Regions from separate parts of the Marinomonas sp. 5E14-1 genome, predicted to be linked through region 2. Evidence: riboswitches for the same ligand, from Rfam matches in the RefSeq annotation. Region 2 holds a riboswitch; the other holds the start of a gene.

Region 1 (12,456 bases), on a different contig from region 2:
TACTTTCTAGCTCCTTTTCTCACCTCTTAGAAACATCTCCTTTCAAAAATAGGCATAGAGTTTGCTAATTACTCCTCTAAATTACTTCGATCTATTCAGATATAGAAAACCTAAATATTAATTTTTATTAATTATTGACATAAAAATAAACCTGATATATCACTAAATAGAACAAAGATTTCATTATATGAAACAAAAGGAGCTAGATTATGATAAAAACGATTAAACCTATTTTAACAACAGCCATTGCCGCCTGTGCGATTTCAGTCACTTCGATGTCATTTGCACAAAGCCCTACGGTGAAAGCCATTCAAGACCGAGGCACCATGTTATGCAGTGGTCATAATGGTAGCTACTTTGGTTTTGTGGAAGTAAACGATAAAAATGAATGGAAAGGCTTAGACATTGATATTTGCCATGCGGTGACCACAGCGATTTTAGGCGACCCAAGTAAAGCTAAAATCATTCCTTTGAGCTGGGCACAGCGTTTCCCTGCGCTTCAGTCAGGTGATGTGGACATCATCATCAAAGCGACAGGTTGGACGATGGGCCGTGATACTGAGCTGGGTTTACAATTTAGTATGCCTTATTTCTTCGGTGGTACTCAGATGATGGCTAAAGCCGAACTGGGTATTACAGAGGCGAAAGAATTAGAAGGCGGCACTATTTGTGTTGAAGCTGGTACAACAAATGAGCGCCTTATCGCCGACAAAATGGCGGATCTGGGCATCGATCACAAAATCGTTTCATACGAAAAAAATGCGGAAGTCATGGCCGCTTATCAATCCGGTCGTTGTGATGCTTTTGGTGGTTGGGGGCCTAGTTTAGCGGTTCTTAGATCCAATCAAATGGGTAACCCTGATGAAAACATCATCCTGAACGATACGCTATCAAATGAACCTATTGCAGCGGCAATGCGTCAAGGGGATGATGAATTTGTTGATACGGTTAACTGGACATTAGCGGCGTTATTGCTTGCTGAAGAGCATGGCGTGACTCAAGCAAACGTGGAGGAAATGGCGAAAAATCCAACTAACCCAACGGTTGCTCGACTATTAGGGACGTCACCTGGTATTGGTGAGCGTCTTGGTCTACGTGAAACATGGGCGAAAGATGTGATTAAAGCGGTGGGTAATTTCTCTGAAATTTACGACCGTAATCTAGGTAAAAATTCACCTTATAATCTTGAACGAGGTTTGAACAACCTCTGGAGTCATGATGGTGTTCTTTATGCTCCAATCCTAGATTAATCCTATAGACCAAGAGGCGAGACATTATGTCTGCAATAAGAAGTAAAAAACTCAACATGAAGAACCTACTCATTCAAGTTGTGTTTTTAGCGGTCGTCATTTTGGTCATAGCGGGCGCTTTTTCAAGCGCTCGCACTAATCTGGCTGACCTTGGAATTTCAAGTGGTTTCAACTTTTTAGAAAGGTCAACTGGCTGGGGCTACTCCTTTTCTTTACTGGAGACAAACGTTAATGACCCTTATAAATGGACTCTATTTTCAGGATTTGTTAATACATTATTTCTAGGAACTTTGACGATAATTACGTCTACTATTTTAGGGTTTCTTATTGGTACAGCAAGAGATTCCCATAATATTACCATTCAAGCGATTGCGACCATCTTCATTCAAACCTTTAGGAACATTCCACTTATTCTTCAATTGGTTTTTTGGTATTCCGTATTAATACACATGCCCAGTCCACGACAGGCTTATGATCTATTTGATATTGCCTATTTATCAAATCGAGGCTTTATGATCCCAAGTGTTAATGCTTCGCCTGTCTTCTTCATCGCCTTTTTGATCGTTTTAACTGGGTACTGGATGTTAAAAAACCGGATTCCTGAATTAAAACGGCTTCCGTCAAAATGGTTTTATGCCGCTCTTTTTGGCATAGCGGTCCTGTATTCTCTCTTTTTTATTGATGGGCCTTTGTTGTCTATTCCCGAACTAAAAGGCCTTAGATTTGTAGGGGGAACCACAGTACCAGTCGAACTTGTTACTATGATTATCAGCACCTCTCTTTATGGTGCGGCGTATATTGGTGAAATCGTCAGGGGCGGCTTAAATGAAGTCCCAAAAGGGTTAGTAGAGGCGGGAAATTCCTTAGGGCTGAATGAACGTATGGTCTGGTGGAAAATCAAAGTCCCTATGGCGCTTCGCACTATCATTCCACCTTTGGGCAATCAATGGGTCTTTATGATGAAAGCGACAACGGTTGGTGTGGCCATTGGTTTTAGTGACCTCTTTATGTTGATCTCCACATCCATTACGCAATCCGGACAAACGCTTGAATTAATTGCAATTTTAATGGGTGCGTTTTTACTTATTAATTTTTCTCTTGCGCAGTTTGTTAATTACTTGAATGAACGAATGAGGTTAAAAGGGCATTAATATGAGTACTTTATCTCAATCGAATCAAAAAGCATGGTCACTGAAAGCGTCATCACGTTATAAGGTTCTCATGCACGTCTTACGTACAAGGGCTTTTCACTCAAAGGTGGATGGTTTTATCAGTCTTTGCTTTTTTACCATTTTATTAACGGCTATCTATTCTATTTTTAACTGGGCCTTACTCGATGCGGTTTGGCTAGAAGAAAGCGTTGATCAATGCCAAGCCGCTGCTGGAGCTTGTTGGTCAGTGATTGATGCTCGTTACAAACTGATTTTATTTGGATTGTATCCTTATGATTTACACTGGCGTCCGACATTAGCTTGTATTGCCATAGTAACGACCATTATTCTTTCCTGTCTTCCTACCTTTTGGTCGACAAAACGATTGTCCATTCTTTGGGTGATTGGCTTTTTTACTTTTTTCTTTTTAATGCGAGGTGGCATCTTAGGTTTAACTCATGTGCCAACAGGCCAATGGGGCGGTTTAGCATTAACACTGTTTCTGTTCTCTTCGGTTGTTTTATTAGGTATGCCAATGGGGCTGGGCTTGGCATTGGCTCGTCGTTCGAAGCTGCCTGTTATCAGTTATGGGGTATCGGTTTTCATTGATTTGATCCGATCATTACCACTACTCACTACGTTATTCGTTGCTGCTGTGGTGATGCCGATCTTACTGCCTGATTGGATGGTAGGAGACAAAATTTGGCGAGTCATTATTGCTTTTGCGCTCTTTTTTGCCTGTTATCAAGCAGAGGTATTTCGCGGAGGTTTTCAGGCCATTCACAAAGGCCAGTTTGAAGCTGGTGATGCATTAGGTTTGAGTTACTATCAAATCCTTGCCAACATCATTATGCCTCAAGTATTTAGACACTCTCTGCCCAGTACCATTAATATGGTCGTGGTTACCTTTAAAGAGACAGCCATTGTTATTATCATTGGTTTCTTTGATGTCTTGGCCTCAGCTAACGCTGCATTTGGGAGTGCTTTATGGGCTCCTTACTATATGGAGGTCTATGTATTCGTTGGCCTTATTTATTGGAGCTTTATTTTTTCATTAAGCCAATATGGCGTCTATTTGAAAAAGCGAATGCGCATTGCCTCACATTAATAAGTAATTTGGCTTTGATGAGCTCGATCATCAAAGCCTTTCCACCTTCTTTATTAGTCAATAAACACATGATAAGAACTGAGCATTGTTTGGTTTTTTGAACGGAGCCCGTTTTATAATGAGCAGCAAGAATACAAATTCTTATGTTACCTCAAATCACTGGGGCGCCAGTGTGATCAAATTAGACGATAAGAAACTGACGGTTTCCTCTCATCCAGATGACCCAAACCCTTCACCTATTAACGATAACATCCCTGGCGCTTTACAAGGCCGATCTCGAATCCAAAGGCCTGCCGTTCGAGAAAGTTATTTAAAATATGGGCCATTAGGAGCAACCAAAGAACGAGGTACGGAAAAGTTTATAGAAGTCAGTTGGGAGACCGCTTTTGATCTCATTACAAAAGAGTTAACAAGAGTCCGTACAGATTATGGTAATAACGCCCTATTCGCAGGGTCTTATGGTTGGTCTAGTGCTGGCCGCTTTCATCATGCTCAAAGCCAGCTAAAGCGTTTTTTAAACAGTATTGGTGGATTTGTTCGCTCTGAAGGAAACTACAGTTATAACGCAGCCTTAGTGCTTATGCCTTATATTGTGGGTAATTTTCGTGATCACGTTAAACAAGCAACACGCTGGACAACCGTTAAAGATGAAGGCGAACTGGTGGTTATGTTTGGCGGTATCCCGCTGCGTAATGCTCAGGTTTCCGGTGGCGGTATTGCCAAACATTCTTTGAAAGGTGATATGAAAGCCTGTGTCGATACTGGCGTTCGATTCGTCAACTTTAGCCCTTTAAAAAATGATGCAGCAACCGAATTAAATGCCGAATGGCTGGCTCCCAAACCCGGATCCGATACCGCAATAATGATGGCGATTGCCCATACGCTGATCGTAGAAGATTTATACAATAAGTCTTTTGTTGAACGTTACACTGTTGGTTTTGATAAGAATAAAGCTTACTTATTAGGCAACATTGACGGCATTGTCAAAGATGCCGCTTGGGCTGAAGAACAATCAGGGATTCCTGCCCAAAAAATCATAGCGTTATCACGAGAAATGGCATCTAAACGCACCCTTATTTGTACAGCTGTTGGTTTACAGCGGGCAGAGTATGGAGAGCAGCCCTTATGGATGACGGTACTTTTAGCCTCTATGTTGGGCCAAATTGGTTTACCGGGCGGCGGTTTTGGTATTGGTTATGGTGCTGACGCCAGTATTGGTGTGGTTGATCGCCCTCTTCGCTGGCCTTCCTTTCCACAAGGGAAAAACCCTGTGGAAGACTTTATCCCCGTTGCGATGATCTCAGAGATGCTTTTGTCTCCTAATACGCCCTATGAGTACAACGGACAGACTAGAGTTTTTCCCGATATAAAAATGGTTTGGTGGGCCGGTGGTAACCCATTTCATCATCACCAAGATCTTAATCGACTGCGCAAAGCCTTCCAAAAACCTCAGACCGTGATTGTCAATGAAATCAGCTGGACAGCAACCGCTCGACACGCGGATATTGTTTTACCTGTCGCCTCTACCATTGAACGCACAGATATAGGCGCTGGTACTCAAGATAATGCCGTCATTCCTATGCCACAAATCATACCGCCACCGTTTGAAGCAAGAACAGAGTTTGATATTTATTCTGAACTTGAAAAGCGACTTAACATAAATACAGATTTTAGCCGTGAAATGACCTCAGACCAATGGCTAGAAGAAATGTGGGCTTCATTACAAAAGGAAGCCAAACAGCATAAAAAGGATCTTCCCGACTTAAGTACATTTCTTAAAGGAGACATAATCAGCTTCGATGACCCAGCGCTACAAGGGGTGTTTCTTTCTGATTTTCGCCAAGACCCTGACCAATATCCATTAACAACGCCAAGCGGAAAAATAGAGCTGGCTTCTGATGTTATTGCTGGTTTCCAATATGAAGATTGTCCGGGGCAGCCAACTTGGCTTCCTCCTAGAGAATGGCTTGGAGCCGATACCTCACAATTTGGTTTACACATGATTTCAGGGCAACCTGCCACACGTTTACACAGCCAACTTGATGAAGGTGCTTACTCTAAAAGTATGAAAATACAAAATAGAGAGCCTATTTTAATTCACCCAAATGATGCGGCCAAACGAGGTATTAAGGATGGGGATGTGGTGATTGTGTTCAATGAGCGTGGGCAATGTTTAGCAGGAGCAAACGTTACGGAAGACATACGGCAAAGCACGGTTTTCTTATGGACTGGCGCTTGGTATGACCCGAATTTACAAGATAAAAATCATCAGGATAGGCATGGTAATCCGAACGTTTTAACACACGATTATCGTACCTCACGTTTATCGCAAGGCCCAGCAGCACAATCTGCTTTAGTGGAAATAAAAAAATATCAGGGCACACTGCCCGAGGTTCAGGCTTTTATCCCTCCTATTTAAAGCAAGTGCTTTATCAACAAACCATACTCAGGCTATTCATCAATAACCTGAGTGTTTTAGTCTGGGCTAGATTTTAGATTTTAGATTTTAGATTTTAGATTTTAGATTTTAGATTTTAGATTTTAGGGCTTAGCTTAATCAGAGTCATCACCAAAAAGGCGCCGAATAACATAATGCCACCTGACAAATACAACCCTAAATCATAATTTCCTAACCAAGAGGTGAGTGCGCCAGTTAACGTCGGGGCAATAATCTGAGCAGATCCATAAGCTAAAGTCATTTTGCCCATAAACTTAGCGGGATTAGAAGGGTAAAAATGCCCCGCCATCGTTAAAACAAGACTCACGCAAGCAACAAAAGTAGCACCAAATAAAATCGCACCAATACCAACAACAAAGAAATTTTCACTGATACCTGGTAATACAATACCAATGATTTGAAGAACATAAGCCAGCAGTAACGTTCTTAAATACCCCCATCGACGAGCCAACAAATCCGAAATCAGTACAGCAGGTGTTGCCGCTAAGCCCAATAAAATGAAAATTTGTTGTCCGCGCCCTTCCAAAACAGAAAAGCCCTCGACAATATCAACAATAAAAGTCGCGCTAACCACATACCCATAACCAGCGCAAAAATAGGCCATCATAAAAATCCATGCAAAAGCCTTAGTCGGCGGTTGATCCACCACTTCTTTCACACTGTGATGTACTATGATCTTGGCTGGATCCGGCATCCAAACCCAAGCGGGAATCGCAAATACGATCCCCATCAAGGCAAGGTATAACCATTGATCTTGCCACCCAACAGACCAAGCCAGTAGTAGTTCAACTAACAACGCTGCTAAAAAAATACCCAAACCAATACCAGAAAAATGGATCCCCAGCTCACCTCTTTTTCCTTGGCTTACTAACCATTTTAGAATCAATCCAGAAGCGAGAACAAAACCGGCTGACGTACATATTCCAGAGAAATAGCGGAGGATTGACCATAGATAAATATCGGTTGTGAATGCCATACCGGCGGTTGTTAGAATCGCCATCAATAGATACAAGCGATAGAGGGTAAATTTGTGATTCAGGTTACTCAAATTAGCAACAATCAGGACGCCTGTTAAATAGCCTGCATAATTCACCGTCGCTAACCAGCCACCTGTGATTTCATTTAATCCTGCATCAGACTGCATAATAGGTAATAAAGAGGTATAGGAAAAACGGGCAACCCCCGCCGTTAATATCAAGCTGCATATACCAGCAATATAGACTTTCATTCTATTAAGATTTGTTTGCATGACATGGCCCGACGAAAAGAAAAAAGCAGTATAAAAGCTTTAAATATTCTAAAAAATAGAATAATTTTGAACATACATTTCAATATTAAAGAAACATAATTGTATGGAAATTATTAGTCTTAAAACATTCACCGCCATTGTTGACGAAGGCGGGATAAAAGGTGCTTCTGAAGCGCTTCATACCGTACCTTCTAATATTTCTATGCGGATCCAAAAGCTAGAAGATGAATTAGACGTAAAGCTATTTACGCTAACAGGCCGAAAGCTTGAGCTCACTTCTGTAGGGGCATTACTGTATGACTATGCGAAACAGATTACCCAGTTAGAGTATCACGCTCGTACTGTCATTTTAGAAAACAAAGGTCTTCATGAACTCAAAATCGGAACCACTGAAACCTTTGCAGCAGTGCATTTACCTTATGTTTTAAAAAAACTCAAAAAAACCAGACCTCATACAAAACCCAAAATAGTCACCGCAACCACCGCTGAACTCATTACCGCAGTGCACAACAATAAGGTCGATTGTGCTTTTGTTGGCAGTAAAGTTTTATATGACAATTTGCTCTGCTATCCCATTATTGAAGAAGATCTCATTTTAGTTGAGCCATTGAATTTACCATATAACCCCGTACTCATCGTCCGAGAGATGGGGTGTGGGTATCGAGAAGCGGCTTTAAATTGGCAAAGTCAGGTGGGTAAAACACAAGAAGAAAGGATGACAATGAGCAGTGTTGAAGGTGTCTTAGGCTGCGTTGCAGCAGGGCTTGGTTATACCGTGATAGGCGCAGGCATGGTCAAAAACAGCCGATATGAATCCTTACTATCAACGCAACCAGCGAACGAAAAACAGCCTATTTTCAATATTTCCCTTATTTGCCAAAAAAACAATCCATTAGTTAAGGATATAGAAGTCATTGCTGGCTCGTTTAAAACGGAATAATTTATATAAAGCCGTCCTCTATAACCTTTTCTAGAGGGGAGGAAGGCGATCATACATAAAGGGTTGTTTGATTATGCCTGTTATCTTGAGAGTGATGTGGTTGCCCTGAAACGGCTTAAATCGTATGGCGGAAACGTTGTGCAAGCTAAGTTGATGAAAAACCGACTTATCTGTATGAGCCGATTTTAGGGCGTTTCTTGGCTTTTTTGTAACACGTTTTTTGCCCGAGTATTACGCAGTCGACGAATAGAGTCGAACACCAGCATAGTCAAAGCAGCCCAAATTAAAATAAAGGTAATCAGCTTATCGATACTTAATGGTTCGCTATATAAAAACACCGCCAAAATAAACATGCCGGTTGGGCCAATATATTGAAAAAAGCCGAGCGTAACCATGCTGACGCGGTTCGCCGCCGCAGCAAAACACATGAGTGGGATCATGGTAACTGGGCCTGCCGCGAAAAGTAATAAATTGGTGGTCGTGCTGTTGTCGAAAATGTTCACAGAGGAAGAGTTCGTCAACATCAAATAAATGAGCGAGAAAGGTAAAAGGATTCCTGTTTCAACCGCCATACCAGTAAAACTATCCACTGCGACTTTTTTACGTACTAAGCCATAAAAGCCAAAACTGATGGCGAGAGATAAGGCAACCCAAGGCAAAGAGCCGAACTTGATCACCTCAAATGCTACTGCTCCAAAACATAATAGAACCGCGACCTTACGGACTCTATCTAGTTTGTCTTTGAAAAAGATCACACCCAATAAAATACTAATGAGCGGATTAATGTAGTAACCCAAGCTGGCGCTGAGCATTTGGTCGTTTTGTACGGCCCAAATAAATGTTCCCCAGTTGATTGCAATCAGCACAGTAGAAACTGCCATGGCCATTAAGGTTTTTGGCGACTGGATCACGGCTTTAAGTGCTTTGCCGTAACCTAGTATTAGAATCAAGACTAAGACAATAAGGCAAGACCAGATAATACGATGTGAAAGGATCTCCGTTGCGGGAAGAAACGACATTTCTTTAAAGTAAATGGGCGTAATCGCCCACAGAACAAATGCGCTTAACGCGTAAAAAACGCCACTTCTTGAAGATGTTTGCACGTAAGTTCCTTTTCATTCAGAGAATCTTAATGAGAGGACGGAAGTGTATAGCAATTTCTAGTTAAGATGCAGTATAAAATGGCTTTCTCGTGACTGAGTATATTGCCTAAAAACGAGGATGGGTTTAGAGTTAACCCATTACTTTTTACATTAATCGAACTTCGGGGCGGGGTGAAATTCCCCACCGGCGGTAATTTAATAAGTGCACTTCTGTGGTGTTCTATTAAAAAGCCCGCGAGCGCTTAGATTTAATTTCTATTAAAACTAAGGTCAGCAGATCTGGTGAGACTCCAGAGCCGACGGTTACAGTCCGGATGATAGAAGATCGACCAAGCAACAAAGAATCATTTCTCTTAGCGAGAGATGGTTATTTTTGTTGGCGCTTTCTACGCGTTTTTTCTTACATGCTTTGGCTATGTAGGAGTCTTGGTATATTCCTCATCACCCCTGTGCATCTTACTGATTTGGAGATACCAAGATGGCAGGAACATTCTTTATCATGATCGCGTGCTTTACATGGGCACTGGATACATTGATTCGCTATCCGCTGCTTAACGCGGGATATTCAACGATACAAATCGTACTCGTTGAACACATCACATTAGTTTTGATACTAAGCCCAATTCTATGGCGCTATCGCCACCTTTACCGCCATATGTCTAGAAACAGTGCTTTGTGTCTCTTTTTTATTGGTGGCGTAGGCTCTGCGATTGGTACTTTGGCATTCACCGCCGCTTTTCAATATTTAAACCCAACGGTCGTGATCCTGTTACAAAAACTACAACCCATTGTGGCGATCTTATTAGCTTACTGGTTCTTAAAAGAGCGTATTGAAGGCCAGTTCTTACGCTGGGCGGCTGTTATTTTATTAGGCAGCTTTGTGATGATGTGGCCAGATTTACGCACTTTAGGCGAAGCTCAATGGCATTACTCAAGTGATGTTGAGAGTGTGATCAAAGGATACGGCTTTACCTTGATGGCTGTGATGGCTTGGGGAGCAGCGACCGTGTGTGGGAAGTACTTATCTCATCAAGACATGCCTGCTAATGCCATTTTATCCGGTCGCTTTGTGGCGGGTTTGCTCGTTTTATTGCCATTGGCTATTTTTCAGTGGGATGGCCTAGTTGCCATGCAGCCTATAGATCTAGGTTTGGCGGTTACCATGGCATTATTGAGTGGTTTGATTGGCATGTGGTTTTACTATAAAGGTTTACGAACCGTGCCTGCACAGATGGCAACATTAGCTGAGTTATCCTTTCCTGTTTTTGCCGCGGCGATTAATTGGTTCTTCCTAGATATGGGGCTAACAACGTATCAAATTGTTGGTGGCGCTATGTTGATTTTAGGAAACATAGGACTTCGTCTGAAAGAGTTGAGAAACAATGAATTGAGCACAGCGGCTCACTAATCATAAATAAGAAGCAGCGCTTTTCTGGCGCTGTTTCTATGTATCTTGCTTTAAGTTAGAAAAGTAGAAAAAACCTCCCCTAAAGTAAGTGGTTTTGTTTAGAATACCGCCTTAATTTTGTCTATTTGATCAAGTTTTCCAAACTGTGATTTTTATTAAGGACGCTCAATGGCGAACCATACTGCTGCGACTTCTCAAGACGCATTGAAAACACAATTTATCCCCGTCATATTTCTCTGGATTGCTGGCGTATTTACCGCCATGCAATTTGCCAAATTCTCTATTTCTTATGATGCTTTGCTACAACATTACCAAACAGGCGCAACATTAACTGGCGCGGCGTTATCGGTTGTTGGTGTGGCAGGTTTGGTGTTTGGCGTGTTTGGCGGCATGATTGCTAGCCGCGTTGGCTACCTTAAAGTATTGATGGGCGCTTTATTTTTAGGCGGAGCTTTGTCTTTTATCCAAGCGACATTACCGCCTTTTGAATTGATCTTTATGACGCGCATCTTAGAAGGTTTCTCTCAACTGGGCGTGGTCGTTTCGGCACCCACTTTAATTGCCAAGTTAAGTTCAGATAAACATCGATCTTTGACTATGGGGTTATGGGGAACATTTTTTGGTGTGGCTTTTGCGGTAAGTGGCGGCATAGGAAAATGGACATTAGACAACTATGGTATGCGTGAACTGTTTTTTGGTCATGGCGTGCTGATTTCCATCATGGGTTTTGTCTTATTTGTATTATTACGCAAGAACCCTGTGTTAGATATTGCTCCAGCAAGTCCTACTCAAAGCAGTTTTCTGCGTCAGATGATGAATGTCTACCGTAATCCAAGGGCGCTTTTGCCAAGCATGGTGTTTCTTTTTTATACCTGTATGTTGGTTTCTCTCCTGACGTATATTCCACGATTAGTAAATGATTCAACGATTCAAGCGTTGATGCTGGTGGTTCTTCCATTGGTCAGCACTAGCGGCACTTTTATTGCTGGTGCACTGGCGCAATATATTATGAAACCCCAGCGTGTCGCCATGATGGCGTATTCGACTGTGGCTATATGTGGACTCACTTTATTGTTTATCCATCAGGAGCCACTTTGGTTTGCGTTTGTTGTTGGTGTGCTTATTTTATTCGTTGGTATGATTCCTGGCGCATCGTTGGCTTTGATCCCTGTATTAGCGAGAAATCCAACGGAACAAGCGCAGGGTTATGGGCTTATTGCTCAGTTTGGTAACCTTGGCGCGACGATAGGGCCGCCAGCTTTTGCGACCCTCGTTACTCTATTTGGCGTGAATGGTGTGGTGTCTTTGGTGCTCAGCATCTGCTGTTTAGGATTATTAGCCTGCTTTTTTGTGTTCCGTCTGATTGCCTCTTCTAAAACGATTTAACAGACAAAATCGACCTCATTAGTCATATAAAATGGATGAATTGTGGCTTTTGAGCGTTTTTCCCAGAAATATTTACTAAACATGTAACATTATTCTTTTTTTGGCGTCTAATATTTACAACATCAGTAGCATAACGTGTTGATTTGCTCTGGAATGATTTTTATTGGAGTCTTGCATGAAGAAAATTGGGTTATTGGTCATTATTGCGGCACTTGCTGTCGTATTTTTTTATTTTGATTTGCATAAGCTACTAACCTTAGATGGTTTGAAGTCAGGTTTAGACACATTTGAAGCATGGCGAGCTGAAAGCCCTCTTTTAATAGGTGGCGCATTCTTAATCTTATATGTAATTGTGACGGCCTTATCTTTACCTGGCGCCGCGATTATGACATTAGCCGCTGGT
Region 2 (12,456 bases):
AATATTGATCGATGTTTTGATCATGTCATAAGCGGGAATTCGCGCTTTCTTATATTTAGGGTGTGGAACGCGCGCATAGGGAAAATCAAACACGCCATCCATTTCTGGTGTTTCCAATGGAATAGGTGGCGGATTTACCCAAATTTCTTTTTTACCGTGTTTCTGAATCAAGGCACGTGCATTATGTGGGTTAGATTCAAGGTGCAAAATACGCGATGTATGAGCGTATAAAACAGGGTCTTTAGAGACTTTTTCAAAAGAAGGCAGACGAATATAAGTTTTTTCTGGGTCAAGTTTTTGCCCGCGACGTAAAGGCGCAGGAATGACTCGAATCGGCATTACATCCGATTCTTCCTCTTTGGTTTGGCACTTGCCTTCAGGAATGTATTCGTAAGGGCTGTAAATTTGGTCCACTTTGCCCGGCCAATCCACTCGTGTTGAATCGATCTCTGTAAAACCGCCCGGTGGCGTATCACGAACAATGGTTGTGCCACGAATGCTGGTTAACTCATTCATGGTTTTGCCCATGGCGATTTCATGAGTGACGTCGATAATAGCGCGTTCGGCGTTACCGTAAAGCAAGATGTCTGCAGTGGAATCAATCAACACTGAGCGTCGAACTTCGTTGCTCCAGTAATCGTATTGGGCGATACGGCGTAAGCTGGCTTCGATGCCTCCGATCATAACCGGCACATCTTGAAACGCCTCTTTACAGCGTTGAGAATACACTATGACGGCACGATCTGGGCGTTTACCACCTGCACCATAAGGCGTGTAAGCATCGTCGTTTCGGACTTTTAAGTCGGCTGTGTAGCGATTGATCATGGAATCCATATTTCCAGCGGTGACGCCAAAATACAAATTCGGTCGACCAAGACGCATAAAATCGTCAGTGTTACGCCAATCTGGCTGATCAATAATCCCGACGCGATAGCCTTGTGCTTCCAATAAACGACCTAATACCGCCATGCCGAAGCTTGGGTGATCCACATAAGCGTCGCCTGTAACGATAATAACGTCACAACTGTCCCAGCCAAGCGCGTCCATTTCTTCACGTGTAGTAGGAAGGAAAGGTGAAACACCGTAGCACTCAGCCCAATACAGTGGGTAAGAAAAAAGTTGCTTGGCGGTTTTATGTCGTTTAATCATCATTCGCTCTTGGTATCGGCACAGCAATCACATTATAAGTAATCGTTATGGGAATACAGGGTTAAATCGCTAAAAAATTGTGGCGCATTATCCCAGAAAAAGACCTTTGTAGACAGGCTTAATATAAATACCTGTTTGGCAGTCATATCGTGGTCTGTTTTATTCGTTTTTAAGTGGGATGTGCCACGCACTTTCTTCAAAAAAAGTATAGCCTTGCTCTGTGTATCTTGGGTTTGTCTGCGCTAAATCTTCACAAGCAATCTTTTGAATTTGGTTTCCCCATAAGCTTTTCACTTCAGAGTCTTCAAGAGAAAAGGGCGGTGTGTTTTTATCGCCGTCATATCTTAAGGAAATTACTAATACAAACGCATGTGGGGATAAGCGAGCGACAGTATGTTCGACATAATTTACTCGCTTTGAACTTGGCATGGCAACCATTGCTGCTCGGTCGTAACAGGCGTCAAATCCGCTTTCTTTGAAGCGAAAAAAATCGCCTTCGATGATACGTAACGGGAGTTCTTTGACTGTGTATATTTTTAGCTCGTCTTCTTGATGTGTCTCATAGGTAAAATCGTTGTCACCAAGGAATTGAATCACCGCGAGAGACGACAGTTCCACCCCAGTTACGTGGTAACCTTGTTCAGCCAACCAAATCAAATCGTTTGATTTCCCACATAAAGGCACAAGCACGCGGCTGTTTTTAGGTAACGCCGGCCAGAACTCAATCAGTTTTGAATCAACGCCTTCTTGATGAAAGCCAATGCGGCCTGTTTGCCATCGATCTAACCAAAAGTCATTAGTAATCACGGTAACCTCATATAAGAAAATAGGTGATGAAGTAAAGGGCCTTTTGATAAGACTCATCCCAGTATAGACTTAGACAATATTTTTAAGCCATTTTCTGGCTATTTTTACATATCAATTACTTCATTTTAAGTGTGGTTTTATTATGTCTTTAGACAATGCGCCAGCCCATGTTCAATTGGCTGTGGATCTTATTGAATTGCTTGAAATAAATAACGTAGACAATGCTGTTGCTGTTAAAGCATTGGAATTGGTTTTGGCTGATTGTAAGGTAAAGTTAGAGGTAGAAGTGCAAAAATGAAGAGGGAGAGAGGAATCGACCATATTACATAAAATATGGTCGATTGGTTTTATCTTGGATTAGATTTTAAATGTAGCAGCTTTTACTTCATATTCTTTAATAACCTTATAGATCTCCTCGCTACTCTTAGCAAGGTTAATCATATTTTCAGCGAGCAACTGAATGTCTTGAGCATTTTCATTAATGGACTCACTAATAGCGGTCATAACATGGTCTTGTTCAAGCGTTTCTTTTGCAATGTCTTGGCTGATTTCTGCAACTTCACTAACACTTTTCGCTCTTTCGGAAAGTCCTTGAGAAATTTCATGCGTGTGCTCAACGCTGATTGATGTTCTTTCTTTACTGGACTCCATTGAGTTAACAGTCTTATCAACACTTGTATTGAGATTGGCTAATACTTTTTCTATCTCATCTGTTGATTCACTAGAGCGTTGGGCTAATGTTCTTACTTCATCAGCTACAACAGCAAATCCTCGGCCAGTTTCACCTGCGCGTGCAGCTTCAATAGCCGCATTTAAAGCGAGTAGGTTGGTTTGCTCGGAAATACTTCTAATAGACTGCAGAAGCTGAGTGATGGCCTCAACATCCTCTGTTAGCATCTGTAAAGAATCAGAGCTCGATGTTGTGTCCTTTGCTAGTAGTTTCATGTCTTCCATAATGGTTAAGGCATGTTTACTGTCTTTAATTGTGTCTTGTTCTAAAGTGTGGACAATATCTGAAGAGTTTGTGGTGTTTTCAGTAACTACTTTCATAGACTGAGCCACTTGCTCAGAAGCTGCTGCCACTTCTTGAGAGCGGTGCTTGCTAGACTCGACACTTGTGCTAGCTTCCTTGCTGATTTCATGAATTTTGTTACTTGTATTTACTAAAACCCTAGCAATTTCTTGATAGTCTGCGAATAAACTAGAAAGCTTTTCTAGTAGACTATTTAATGAAACTTCAGCAGGAGACTTAGCGTCTTTTATGCGAATAGATAAGTCATTATTGCTTGATATTTTTTCAACGGCAGAGGCAATGTTGATATTAGCAGAGGACTCTTTTCTCATTAAGTAGGCCATGTAGCAAAGAACGCCAGCTTCGGCAATGGCGAATACACAGTGGACGATCATAAGCCCCATATTGTGATGGCCAGAAAATAGCATAATTGGCATATCACCAATATGAACGCCTGCCATCTGAACATACATGAAACCAATATGATAAACAGCCGTTGTGAGAAGGGCTGCGATAATTGGTTGCCATTTTTGATAAATTAGGAAAACCACCATAGAAGCAAAAATATGGAAATGCATTTCAACTAATCCTAATTGACTCTGGATTAATGAAGAGGACACCAGCATCATTAATATGCCAGCTATGATGGAAAAAGTGAGCGTTCCTTTGAATAAGCTATAAGCCGCTTGAGTGGCGACAACTAAAAGACCTGATGCGACTAATGTAAAGGAAAAAAGCTTTTCTCCAATTAAACCACTCGATAATAAAACAAGGGTTTGAGCCATTAAGATTTTATAAATGAATAGGTCATTTTTTAATGTCCGACTTTGGCTTTTCATCTGCTTTTTTACCTCTTGAGAATTTGTTTATTCCTAGAATATGAGTGTTTCTTTCTTTAGTTTTTGCGAGAGAACCTATTTTAATCGCTATATATTTTACCTTTAAAAGAGCATTTGTTTTGTGTTTTTTTGAAACGATCATTGGAGTTAAGGGGACTTTTAGGAAAATCAAAAAAACGAATGGGCTTTAAAGGCATGTAAAAGTCTAGAGTTTATTCGTATTGCGGTAAATCAACTAAAGGCACCTCCAAACCAACTACTCACTTTGCCGCGTTTGGCTTGGCTCGCATTTTCGGGGAATTCGTTTTGTGTTGAGTGTGCTACCACAGTAAATTTAAAACAGTTCAGCCTGAGAGTCTTGCCTGGCAGCATATATTAGGGCAAGGCGCCTCTGGCGTTATTTCTCAAGCGGCTTGGAAAAAATGTTTATGCTTTTCCTGAGTCTGTGGCGGTTAAAGTCTTTAAAGGTGAAGTCACCAGCGACGGTTACTCAGAAGACGAGCTGGATGCTTGTTTTGCCGTGGAAGATGACAATAGTTTAGTCAAACCTTTGGCTAAAATTGCCGAGCCAAATTGTTCGGCTTTAGTAATGGAGCGTATTTCAGAAGACTACACAAACCTTGATCAACCACTGAGCTTTGTTACTTGCGCGCGAGACACTTTGATCTATTGGTTGAGCACTTTCAAAACAAAAAAGTGAATCACGGTGATTTATACACGCACAACGCTGTAATAAACCAAAGTGAGCTCCTACTTTTCAGCGACTTTGGTGCCGCTTCTAAATATGAAAATCTTACGGAAGCGCAACAACAAGGCATCGAAACAAATCGAGCAACAGGCCGTGAGACTTTTATAGTCGACATGCTTAGTTTGTGTCACGAAAGAGACAAAGGAGGTGAAGCTTATCAGGCATTGAAAGAAAGAGTGCTTGAATGAAGATAAAACGATCAGCGTAAAAACAGTATCATTTTAAACCTTCCTCCTTAAGCTTAAAGAGGAAGGAACTAGACTCAATTTTTACAAGTGAAAGCCCTTAAAGCAGAGCTTTGGCTTTCTCCGTTAATTGAATCGCTTGATCGCATGCATTAGCAAGTTCGGCTCCTTTCTTCACAAAATGACGACTAAAGTAATCTTTGTGTTCATCATGCTCATGAAAGTTATGAGGTGTTAAAACAGCGGTTAAAACTGGCACTTCAGTTTCTAACTGTACTTGCATAAGTGCATTACAAACTGTTTGCGCAACGAAGTCGTGACGATAAATACCGCCATCTACCACTAATGCGCTGGCTGCAATAGCAGCATATTGGTCGCTTTTTGCCAATAGCTTTGCTTGTAGGGGAATTTCATAAGCACCGGGTAAAGGAATGACATCAATAAGTGATGCATCGTATCCGCGAGAAATTAACTCATCTTTGAAACTGTTAACGCAATTTAATACGATCTCTTCATGCCAAGCTGCATGCAGTATCGCAATACGTTTTGTTGCTGGTGTGAAATCAATGTGATTCGTTGAGCTCTGATTCATTTTAAAATCCTATAAATATAAGGTGAATCAGGGCGAACGGGCAGGCAAAAACACCATATAAATGGCATACCTTACTACAGCGACGTAAGAATACGACTCTGTTATAGGTTTTGTCTGACACGCTCTCTATCATCCGGACTATAACCGTCGGCTCTGGAGTCTCACCAGATCTGCTGACCCTTTAAACTATTGAAATATCAATGATGTAAAGGCGCTCGCGGGCTTAGATATTACATTTACATGTTATCTTCACCGCCGGTGGGGAGTTTCACCCCGCCCCGAGAACGAAATCGGAATTTTCCGATGGGCTGAATATACTTTTATTTGTTGCATTATGTCAAAGTAAGATAAGGAGTAAATGTGATGGAATTTAGGAAACATTTGGACTGAAAGTTAAAACAGCAACAAAAAGTTACTTATTCCTACTTATAGAGTACACATTTCAAAAGTATCGTCGATATAAGATAGATAAAGCAGCCATTCATGCTTAAATGCACTATATGGGACAAAGGGTTAATGCAAGTAAGGAGTTCTACATTATGATGTCTTTTATCTTATTTTTACGCAGCACATTGATTGCTTCTATGCTGTTTTTTGTGGTGGCTTGTTCTTCCGTTAATAACGAGAAGGTTATTGAGGAAGAAATTTATGAGATTGAGGATGTGGTGCAAACAAACGCTGCTGTTTATTCCTGCGATGATCAGTTGCTGAATGTTTACTTTCATGGTGAGCAAGCAGAATTAATATGGGAAAACAAAACTCACTTATTGAATCATGCTGTGAGTGCGTCAGGATCTTCTTTCCTAGGAGAGTCTTTGTCCTTTGTCATTCAAAATGAAAAAGCAGTGTTAAGCACAAAAAGCGTAAAAGAGATTCAATGTCGTTTGTTGCAGGTTGATTCTTAATCGGCTTTTACCTGAACATCTCTCACTTAAAATTCCAGCCTTTTCATCTCGTTAAACGTCCAATCCGTGTACAATATCGCCATTCGCGCAGGTTGCGCTTTGTTATATGTAGAGAATGAATGAGCAAGTTATTTGTAATGGGCATGGGACCCGGTGATTTAGGTTTGGTTGCGCCGAATGCAACCAAAGCATTAACCGCCTGTAGTGACTGGGTCGCTTATGGTTACTATTTAGAGTTACTGGGTGAGTTAAGTGACGGCAAAACCTTCCATGATTTGCCGTTAGGCGAAGAAATCGGTCGAGCGCGTTTGGCACTTACGCTTGCGGCACAAGGTAAAAATACGGCGCTGATCTCCAGTGGCGATATTGGCATTTATGCTATGGCGACCTTGGTGTTTGAATTATTAGACTTGCAGCTTCAAGGCAAAGAAAATCACCCAGAGTGGCTCGATGTCGAGATTGAAGTGATTCCGGGTATTTCCGCGATGCAAGCGGGCGCAAGCCGAGTCGGCGCGATGTTGGGCCACGACTTCTGTACGATCTCTTTATCGGACTTATTAACCCCTTGGGAAACCATAGACAAACGCCTTCATGCTTGTGGCATGGGCGATTTTGTTGTGTCTTTTTATAATCCTGTTTCTAAAAAACGCGATTGGCAATTGAATCACGCCCGTGATGTCTTATTGCAATATCGTCCTGCAAGCACGCCTGTGATGATTGGCCGTCAATTAACCAGACCAGAAGAAGACATTAGGTTTACGACACTGGGAGAATTAGACGCCAAAGACGTGGACATGTTTACCATGGTAAGTGTGGGGAATTCAGATTCCAAACACATAGTAAATGGCGAGAAAGAATGGATTTACACTCCTCGCGGCTATTCGAAAAAACTCTAGGAAATCCATCGCACACTGAATGAGTAATAATACATGACAGTCTATTTTATTGGTGCAGGGCCGGGTGATCCTGACTTAATGACAGTGAAAGCCGTGAAAACCATCGAACGCTGCGCAGTCATTTTATACGCGGGTTCTTTGATTCCAACGCAAGTGATTGACAGTGTTCGTGGTACGGCGGAAGCCATTTACGATACCGCTGAAATGAACCTAGAGGAAACCACCGCTGTCATCGAACAAGCCGCGAAAGAGGGCAAAGATATTGCGCGTTTGCAGTCTGGCGATCCTGCTTTGTACGGCGCCATTGGCGAACAGATTCGTCGCTTGGAAGCGCTCGATATTGACTATGAAGTGATTCCGGGGGTTAGCGCCGTGGCGGCTTCTGCGGCCTTATTGAAAAAAGAGCTGACACTGTCTGGCGTATCGCAAACGGTCATTATGACGCGCTATGAAGGCAAAACTCCGTTTCCAGAGCGTGAACGTTTGCCCGCGTTGGCACAAAGTGGCGCGACCTTGGCCATTCATTTAGGCATCACACGCATTCATAAAATCGTTGAAGAACTGATTCCCCATTATGGCGAAGATTGCCCTGTGGCGGTATGTTATCGAACGAGTTGGCCAGATCAAGATTATGTGGTTGGTACCTTGGCGGACATCGTCGCGAAAGTCCGTGAGAAAAAATTCACTCGCACCAGCTTGATTCTAGTCGGAAAAGTACTGGATACCGACGATTTCGCAGACTCTTATTTATACGATAAAGGGCAAGCGCATATCTTCAGAAAAATACATAAACCTAAAAACAAAAACGCCAAAGAGCAGGGTTAATCATGCAACTTAATAAAATTCCAACAACCATCGTAACTGGCTTTTTAGGAAGCGGTAAAACCACCTTATTGTCTAATGTGTTAAAGCAAGCCGAAGGCAAACGCATCGCGGTCATTGTAAATGAATTTGGTGAACTGGACATAGATTCAGAGTTGCTTCGTTCTTGCCCTTTGGATTGTGACGACGAGCAAGAAAGCGGCCAACGCAGTGACGATGGCTTTTATGAGCTGGCGAACGGTTGTATTTGTTGCACGGTTGAAGAAGAGTTTTTACCTGTGATGGAACAGCTGGTGGCGCGTCGTGACGACATCGATCACATCTTAATTGAAACCAGCGGTTTGGCATTACCTAAGCCTTTGGTGCAAGCCTTTAATTGGCCGGGCATTAAAGAACATTGCACAGTGGATGCGGTGATTACCGTGGTAGATGGCGCAGCCGTTGCGGCCGGTCGTTTCGCTCACGATGAAGATAAAGTACAGGCTCAGCGAGAAGCAGACGATAGCCTTGATCATGACCCAAGTTTGCAAGAGTTATTGGATGATCAGCTAAGCGCCGCGGATCTTGTGGTGGTGACGAAAAACGATTTATTGGACAACGATGCTCGCACACGAGTGCAAAGCATCATTCATCACGAAGTGCCAAAAAGCGTGAAGACCACTTACATTGAAAATGGCGAAGTGGCGCTGGATGCTTTGTTAGGCATCGACGCTGCGACAGAAAGTCGAATTGACGACGTGCACAATCATCATGACCATCATCACGCTCACGGCGAACATCACGATCACGCCCACGACCATTTTGATTCTTTTGTGGTGAGCCTTGGTGAAGTGCAATCTGACTTATTGCAAGAAACCCTTTCTCAGTTGTTGGAAGAGCATAATATCTTCCGTATCAAAGGGTTTGCCGCCGTTCATGGCAAACCAATGCGACAAGTCTTTCAAGCGGTTGGTAAACGTTTAGACCGTTATTTCGATCGTTTATGGCAAACCGATGAAATTCGCCAAACGCAATTGGTGTTCATTGGTAAAGGCATTTCAAAAACGCAAATTGAAGGCATTCTAAACGATGCTTTGAGTGCTTGATCTGTTCATTATTATGAGCCAAAGGGAAGAAATCTAAGTGCATTTACTGGCAGCCAAACCGGGCGGATTTGTAGACGATGAAGGCATTGTCGATTTAGGACAAAGCCCTGCGGATATGGTGATTTTGGCGGCGGCGGATTCTGTGCTTGGCGCGCTTGGAAACGCCTTGGATGCGTTGCATTCAAGAGATGAACTTACCGCAACCTTGCCCAGCGTTCGCCTTGCCAATTGGATGCAATTAGCCAAGCCAGCCGCGTATGACCTTTATGAAGACAAAGTATTAGAAAAAACCAAAGTGGTGGTCGTTTCCCTGTTGGGCGGCGAACATTATTGGCCTTATGGTTTTCAGCGGTTACAGGCTTGGGCGAATGCCAAACCGAATCGCACCTTGATCTTGGTGCCCGGAGATGACACGCCAGATGTTGAGTTGATGAAGGCGTCAACCTGTTCAATGGAAGACGCCCATCGTGTATGGCGATATTTACGAGAAAGCGGACAGGCGAATAACGAACAATGTCTGCGCTTTCTGACACAAACGTTTTTTAATCAAACGTCCTCTCATGAGCCGCTTACTTGGCTTGAGCCAGCGCCTTTGCCCAGTGCATTGATTTATTATCGAGGGAATGGCGAGAATCAAGGTCGCGCGGCCAGTTTGAACGAATGGCGCAGTCATTATGCCTCATCATTAAAGGATCAGCCTGTGGCGCTGGTGGTGTTTTATCGTTCCCATTTACAATCGGGAAATACCGCCATGTTCGATGCGCTGATGAGCATTATGGAACAAGAAGGTTTGGTGCCGTTGGCGATTGCGGTTAGTTCCTTAAAAGACCCTGTGTCGGTGGGCTTGGTGGAAAACCTCGCCGAACAAACTCACGCCAGAGTGATTTTAAACACCACAGGTTTTGCCGCAAATCGAGTGGGCAGCCCAGATCTGGCGTCTGAGCCGACCGACTTTCAATCCGCTTTTGATTCTCCTATTCCTGTTTTACAGCTCATTTTATCTGGCAGCACACAAGAAGATTGGCAAGCACAAACACAAGGTTTACGAAGCCGTGATGTGGCGATGCAAATTGTATTGCCAGAAATGGACGGCCGTATTGTGACTCGCGCGGTGAGCTTCAAAGCCTTAAGTCATTACAATGAAACCGCTCAAGTTGATTTAGTGCGTTATGAATTACACGAAGAGCGAGCGCGTTTTGTGGCGCAATTGGCGAAACGCTATGCGAACCTAGCGAGCAAACCGAACAAAGAAAAACGCATTGCCTTTGTGTTGGCGAATTATCCGACCAAAGATGGACGAATCGGTAATGGTGTGGGTCTTGATACACCTCATTCTACCGTAAATTTATTGTCGGCTTTGCAAGGAGCTGGCTATCCAATTGACCAAATCCCTGAAAACGGCAACGCCCTAATTGAAGCATTATTAGGCGCAGTGACGAACAATCCAAATACACTTCATGAGCGTGGTTGTTGGCAAAGTTTGTCTTTAGAAGACTACTTAACTTACTTTTATCAGTTGCCGCTAGAAAGCCAAAATGCGGTTTGGGATCGTTGGGGGCCGCCAGAAGACGATCACAAATGCCGAGAGCAAAATGGCCAACGACGTATCATGTTGGCAGGCATTCGATTAGGCGAAACCTTTGTTGGTATTCAACCTGCGCGCGGTTTCAATCTCGACTTGGTGGCCAATTATCATGACCCAGATTTGATTCCACCACACAGTTACTTGGCGTTTTATTTTTGGTTACGCCATGTTTATAAAGTGGATGCCTTTGTTCATGTGGGCAAACATGGCAACCTCGAATGGTTACCGGGAAAAGGCACGGCCTTGTCTGATATGTGTTGGCCAGATATTGCCCTTGGGCCAATGCCGAATTTTTACCCTTTTATTGTCAATGATCCCGGTGAAGGCGCGCAGGCGAAACGCCGTACGCAAGCGACCATTATTGATCACCTGATGCCGCCAATGACACGAGCGGAAACCTACGGCGACATGGCGGAATTAGAAAACTTGGTGGACGAATATTACCAAGCTATGGGAATGGATGCTCGACGGGAAACTTGGTTAAAAGAGCAGATTCTTAAAAAAGTCCAAACCAGTCATTTATTAGAAGAACTCACCGACACAGACTCAGAAGACGAAACCTCGGTTTTAGAAGGTTTAGACGCTTATTTGTGTGAGATAAAAGAAGCGCAAATTCGCCATGGTTTGCATCGCCTTGGCGAATTACCAGCAGACGAAAAATTGGCCGACACGCTGGTGGCGTTATTGCGTTTGCCTCGTGGTAGCGATTTGACCAGCCAAGGCATTCTTCATGCTTTGGTGAAGGATCTGGATTTGAACCAAGGGCAAGTCGATGAGGCGCGTTTTGATCCTATGCAAAGCCTTCGTACGCCTTGGCTTGGAAAACAGCCAGAAGTACTTTTATCGGTTACAAATGCTCAATGGCGAACGCATGCAGACACCAAAGAACGCTTGGAATTGCTCGCACAAAATTTGGTGATGACACACCTTATTCGAGGGGAATCTTTGAGCTCGATAGAAGCCTCGTTACCTGAAACAGCGGTGCTTTTAGCTCACAGTAAAAAGACTTTGATGGCGGCATTAGAACAAAGTGCAGACGATGAAATATCAGCACTTATCACAGGCTTATCTGGCGGATTTATTCCTCCTGGGCCAAGCGGTGCGCCAACTCGAGGTCGATTAGACACCTTGCCAACAGGACGCAACTTTTTCTCGGTAGACAATCGCGCCATTCCTTCGCCAGCGGCGTGGGCGATTGGCAAAGAATCCGCAGAAGCCTTGGTTCAACGACATCTTCAAGAGCACGGTGATTACCCAAAAGATCTAGGTTTGTCTGTGTGGGGAACCGCCACCATGCGAACCGGCGGAGACGACATTGCGCAGGCTTTCGCGCTCATGGGTGTTCGTCCTATTTGGGCGCCGGGATCAAATCGCGTGACGGATTTTGAAGTCATGTCGAGTATGCAATTGGGTCGTCCTAGAGTCGATGTGACGCTGCGAGTGTCTGGCTTTTTTCGTGATGCGTTTGCCAATGTGATGCGACTTTATGACGCGGCGGTTCAAGCCATCGCCGAGTATGAAGAGCCGGGCACAAGTAATACCATTCGCGCCAACGTGCAAGCCAGAAAACAAACGTTACTTGATCAAGGCATGGACGAAGAGCTTGCCAATCGCCAAGCGACGTATCGCGTTTTTGGCAGCAAACCGGGCGCTTATGGCGCAGGTTTGCAAGGTTTGATTGACGAGCGTTGTTGGGACACTAAAGCCGACCTCGCTGAAGCCTATGTGAATTGGGGCGGTTACGCTTACGATGGCAATACTTATAACGGCGAGCAAGATGGCGTCGAGGCGAAATCCGCCTTTGTTGAACGCTTATCTCAGCTCGATGCTG

What was found. Region 2 has a riboswitch for FMN ahead of ABFY09_RS01460 (6,7-dimethyl-8-ribityllumazine synthase). Riboswitches for the same ligand answer to the same signal wherever they lie in the genome.
Region 1: linked by a shared signal. The riboswitch ahead of ABFY09_RS06585 (DMT family transporter) and the one ahead of ABFY09_RS01460 (6,7-dimethyl-8-ribityllumazine synthase) in region 2 are both predicted to bind FMN.

Annotation. Positions count from the first base shown of each region.
Region 1 is NZ_JBDXMW010000005.1:202,844-215,299, reverse strand. Features, by position in the region: gene ABFY09_RS06620 (amino acid ABC transporter substrate-binding protein) at 210-1,250, shown strand; gene ABFY09_RS06615 (ABC transporter permease subunit) at 1,277-2,401, shown strand; gene ABFY09_RS06610 (amino acid ABC transporter permease) at 2,403-3,509, shown strand; gene ABFY09_RS06605 (molybdopterin-dependent oxidoreductase) at 3,628-5,928, shown strand; gene ABFY09_RS06600 (YbfB/YjiJ family MFS transporter) at 6,044-7,216, opposite strand; gene ABFY09_RS06595 (LysR family transcriptional regulator) at 7,320-8,156, shown strand; gene rarD (EamA family transporter RarD) at 8,342-9,259, opposite strand; FMN riboswitch at 9,413-9,589, shown strand; gene ABFY09_RS06585 (DMT family transporter) at 9,738-10,667, shown strand; gene ABFY09_RS06580 (MFS transporter) at 10,836-12,053, shown strand; gene ABFY09_RS06575 (FAD-dependent oxidoreductase) at 12,229-12,456, shown strand, end outside.
Region 2 is NZ_JBDXMW010000001.1:309,936-322,391, reverse strand. Features, by position in the region: gene ABFY09_RS01490 (YgiQ family radical SAM protein) at 1-1,149, opposite strand, end outside; gene ABFY09_RS01485 (thiopurine S-methyltransferase) at 1,309-1,956, opposite strand; gene ABFY09_RS01480 (DUF2496 domain-containing protein) at 2,099-2,254, shown strand; gene ABFY09_RS01475 (methyl-accepting chemotaxis protein) at 2,314-3,807, opposite strand; gene ABFY09_RS01470 (hypothetical protein) at 4,253-4,507, shown strand; gene ABFY09_RS01465 (hypothetical protein) at 4,504-4,743, shown strand; gene ABFY09_RS01460 (6,7-dimethyl-8-ribityllumazine synthase) at 4,841-5,332, opposite strand; FMN riboswitch at 5,450-5,622, opposite strand; gene ABFY09_RS01455 (MliC family protein) at 5,872-6,237, shown strand; gene cobJ (precorrin-3B C(17)-methyltransferase) at 6,357-7,133, shown strand; gene cobM (precorrin-4 C(11)-methyltransferase) at 7,167-7,958, shown strand; gene cobW (cobalamin biosynthesis protein CobW) at 7,961-9,040, shown strand; gene cobN (cobaltochelatase subunit CobN) at 9,078-12,456, shown strand, end outside.